Regions from separate parts of the Streptomyces sp. NPDC049954 genome, predicted to be linked through region 1. Evidence: riboswitches for the same ligand, from Rfam matches in the RefSeq annotation. Region 1 holds a riboswitch; the other holds the start of a gene.
The links. A riboswitch is a leader RNA that binds a small molecule or an ion and turns the genes downstream of it on or off. The one in region 1 is predicted to bind cobalamin.

Region 1 (2,165 bases):
CGTCCGAGGTGGTCCCCGCGACCAGCAGCCCGCCGCCCCTCACAGTGACCTCCCGCGCCGCAGCGCCGCCCAGCCGGTACGCGCCGCGGCGCAGGCCGCCAGGGACAGCCAGGTGACCCGCCGCGACAGCCGTACGGCGCGCTCGATGTCGGCGACCGCGACCGGCCGCCCCCTCCCGTTCAGCACCGGCCGGTGCTCGACCCGCCCGCCGTACGCGAGGGTCCCGCCCAGCCGCACGCCGAGCGCCCCCGCGAACGCGGCCTCCACCGGGCCCGCGTTGGGGCTCGGGTGGCGGTGCGCGTCCTCGCGTACGGCGGTGAGCGCGGCGCGCGGCCGGCCGCCCGACAAGGCCGCGAGGCCCGCCGTCAGCCGCGCCCCCGGCCAGCCGACGACATCGTCAAGACGCGCCGCCGACCAGCCGAAACGGCGGTGGCGCGGGGAGCGGTGACCCACCATCGCGTCCAGCGTGTTGACCGCGCGGAAACCCAGCAGCCCCGGCACCCCGGCCGCCGCGCCCCACACCAGGGCGCCGACCACGGCGTCGGAGGTGTTCTCGGCGACGGACTCCACGACGGCGCGCGCGATCCCGTCCGCGTCGAGGGACCGCGGATCGCGTCCGCACAGGTGCGGCAGGCGCGCCCGCGCCCTCTCCACCTCGCCGGCCGCGAGAGCGGCACCGATCGCGCGGGCCTCCCGGCCCAGCGAGGTGCCGCCCACGACGGCCCAGGTCGCGGCGGCGGTCAGGGCGAAGGAGACGGCGGGACAGTGGCGTACGGAGCGCGCGGCGAGCGCCCCGAGGGCGGTCGCACCTCCGGCGCACAGCGCGGTGTGGACGGCTCCGGCGCCCCGGTGGTCGCGCCACAGGACCCGCTCCGCGGCCGAGGCCGCACGCCCGAACAGCGCGACCGGATGGCCGCGCCGGGGATCACCGAGGAGCAGGTCGCCGAGCAGACCGGCGGTGGCGCCGGCCGTGAGAACACGTTCGGCACGCATGGCGTCAGTCCGCCGTCACACCTCGTGCGGTGGACGGGAGACGGAAGGCTCCGGGCGGAGCGGGACGGCGGCTGCCGAACATGCGGGTGTCCTCACTCAGGGTCCGCGCCCTGGTTCGAAGGAGTCCGGCAGCGAGAGTTCCTGACTCACGAAGAGACGTGCTCTGCGCTCACAGTGGCGGGACCGCGCCGGATTCGCACCGGGCTTCCTCTGCTGCTGCCGAAGGGGCCCCGGCAGTCCACCACGCCCGGAGAACACCCGTCAACTGTCACTTGACGTCAAAATCGGACATGTGCCGAGACCCACACCGCCTCCGACCTGCGCCGCAGCGAAACGGCGCCGGGGTGCGGCGACGGGGTGCGGCGCCGGGACCGCGGACGCCGGAGGGGCGGACGGCCCGCACGGCCGCCCGCCCCTCCCTCGCCCTCCGCGCCGAGGGCTCGTGCCTGGCTCAGGCGACGATGACGTAGATCCCGTACGCGACGGCCGCCAGGCACAGCGCGAAGCACGCGAAGGCACCGGTGCGCAGGAGAGCCGGCGCGCCACCGCCCGTCCCGCCCGCGGGCGCCGCCGCGGCGGGAGCCGTGCCGGTGGCCGTCGCGCGCCTGGTCTGCGAGGCGCGCGAGAGGCCCGCGATGCCGAGCGCGAACGCGCCCACCAGCGCCACGGTGATCCCGAGGCTCACGCCGAAGACGGAACCGAGCGCGGCCCAGTCGATGTTCATGTGCGAGGTCCTTTCTGGCCGGTCCGCCGAAGCGGGCTCAGGCCGCGCCCGATCCGGCGCGCTCGGTGGGGCGGTCGGCGAGCGGGACGGGGGCGTCGATGGTCGCGGTCAGGGTGTCGGGGGCCCCGGCCGCCGTCGGCTGCACCGGGACGCTCAGGGCGCCGGCCGGCGGCGGGGTCACGGCGGCCACGGCCTGGGTGACCACCCCGGAGGTCCCGGCGGCGGCAGCGGGGGTTCCCGCGCCCACGTCGTGGTGGCTGACCGGCTTGCGGCGCGACAGCATCCAGATGTAGCCGCCGGCCGCGATCAGCAGGGCCGCGGTCAGCGCGACCCCCCAGGCGCCCTGGCGGGTCAGGAACTCCGCGCCCGCGCCGACGACGGCGGCGGCCGGCAGGGTCAGCACCCAGGCGACGGCCATCCGGCTCGCGGTCGACCAGCGGACCACGCC
Region 2 (2,165 bases), on a different contig from region 1:
TCCTCGAAGGAGATTCCCGGGCTCGGCCAGATCGGCTACATCGGCGTGACGGCCATCGTGCTGAACCTGGTCGTCACGCTGGTCCTCACGGTCGTCCTGCGGGCCCTGAAGGCCCCGGACGGCATCGACGAGACGGTTCCCTCGGACTACGTCGTGGACGCGGGCGACCCGGGCGTGCAGGAGGAACTGCCGCCCGCGACGGCGGGAGCGCCGGCCGGCCACTGACCCCCGGCGCAACGAACCGGAACAGGTCACCGGTCCCGGCGCAACGAACCGCGACAGGTCACCGACCCCCGGCCGGACGGGCCCGGAAGAGGAGCGAACGGTTCCTCCTCCGGGCCCGTCCGGCGTTCGCTCAGGCCGCCGGGCCGGGACGGGCCGTCCCGGCGGAATCAGTTTTCGGGGGCCCCGGCGGGGGCCGCTTGTGGAGCCCGCACACCGCGCGGGCACCTCGGGTCGGGCCGCTGCGCGGGCCGGGGAACGCCCCCTTGTCGGCACTCCACAACGCTTGGCCGGTACGTGACCTTCACGCCTCCCGACACAACATCTGGGGTCTCTCTCAGCCCACCCACCCCACATGTATGCTCAGTCTCGCTGTCGCCGCAGGGAAATCCGGTGCGAATCCGGAACTGTCCCGCAACGGTGTGTGGTGCGCCTTTTGCACGCCCGAGTCCGAGGACCTGCCGACAGCGCGCCAAGGGCCGACCGGCCCTGGCGCCCAGACGTCCGGGCCTCGCGGAGTGGGCCGGTGGATGTGTCGCCCCGCCCTGCCCGGGCCCGTGCGCCGCTCCCCGCTGCCCCCCGCCGGTCCACAGCCGAGCGAGGGAGAGCCACACAGTGACCATCGCGCCAGCAGATCCCGCTTCAGCGGTCACGGCCGAGCAGGATCTTCCGGGAACCGCCTTGTTGCGGACCCTGACGAATCTCACCGCCGATCTCCCCGACACCGACCCCGGCCGGGTCGCCGCCGCCGCCCTGCGCGGCCGCAGCGCCCACGCCGACGAGGCGGAGCTGCGCGAACTGGCGACCGAGGCCGCCGCCGGTCTCATCTCGGAGGACCCCGCCTACTCGCGGCTCGCCGCCCGGCTGCTGACCCTCGGCATCACCGAGGAGGCCCGGAGCCAGGGCTCGTACACCTACGCCGAGTCGGTCGCCGTCGGCCACCGCGAGGGCCTGATCGGTGACAGCACGGCGCGGTTCACCGAGCTGCACGCCGAGCGGCTGAACGCGCTGATCGACCTGGAGGGCGACGACCGCTTCGGCTACTTCGGGCTGCGCACCCTCTACAGCCGCTACCTGCTGCGCCACCCCCTGACCCGCAAGGTGATCGAGACCCCGCAGTTCTTCATGCTGCGAGTGGCCTCGGGCCTGGCGGCGGACGAGTCGGCGGCGGCCGTGGACGAGGTGGCCTCGCTGTACCGCCTGATGAGCCGCCTCGACTACCTGCCCTCCTCCCCCACGCTCTTCAACTCCGGTACGCAGCACCCGCAGATGTCCTCGTGCTACCTGCTGGACTCGCCGAAGGACGAGCTGGACTCGATCTACGAGCGCTACCTCCAGGTGGCCCGGCTGTCCAAGCACGCGGGCGGCATCGGCATCGCGTACTCCCGTATCCGCAGCCGCGGTTCGCTGATCCGGGGCACCAACGGGCACTCGAACGGCATCGTGCCGTTCCTGAAGACGCTGGACTCCTCGGTCGCGGCGGTCAACCAGGGCGGCCGGCGCAAGGGCGCCGCCGCGGTCTACCTGGAGACCTGGCACTCCGACATCGAGGAGTTCCTGGAGCTGCGCGACAACACGGGTGAGGACCAGCGCCGCACCCACCACCTCAACCTCGCGCACTGGATCCCGGACGAGTTCATGCGCCGGGTCGCCGAGGACGCCGAGTGGTCGCTGTTCTCCCCGGCCGACGTCCCCGAGCTGACGGACCTGTGGGGCGAGGAGTTCGAGACCGCGTACCGCGGGGCGGAGGCGGCCGGTCTGGCGCGCAGGACGCTGCCGGCCCGCGAACTGTACGGGCGCATGATGCGCACCCTCGCGCAGACCGGCCAGGGCTGGATCACCTTCAAGGACCACTCCAACCGCACCGCGAACCAGACCGCCGAGCCCGGTAACACCGTGCACTCCTCGAACCTGTGCACGGAGATCATCGAGGTCACCGACGA

Region 2: another riboswitch for cobalamin. It lies ahead of AB0J21_RS26110 (ribonucleoside-diphosphate reductase subunit alpha); the one in region 1 lies ahead of AB0J21_RS12235 (cobalamin biosynthesis protein).

Annotation. Positions count from the first base shown of each region.
Region 1 is NZ_JBFALS010000005.1:52,389-54,553, reverse strand. Features, by position in the region: gene AB0J21_RS12240 (cobyric acid synthase) at 1-43, opposite strand, end outside; gene AB0J21_RS12235 (cobalamin biosynthesis protein) at 40-993, opposite strand; cobalamin riboswitch at 1,108-1,252, opposite strand; gene AB0J21_RS12230 (hypothetical protein) at 1,445-1,717, opposite strand; gene AB0J21_RS12225 (inorganic phosphate transporter) at 1,755-2,165, opposite strand, start outside.
Region 2 is NZ_JBFALS010000012.1:185,193-187,357, forward strand. Features, by position in the region: gene mctP (monocarboxylate uptake permease MctP) at 1-225, shown strand, start outside; cobalamin riboswitch at 570-703, shown strand; gene AB0J21_RS26110 (ribonucleoside-diphosphate reductase subunit alpha) at 838-2,165, shown strand, end outside.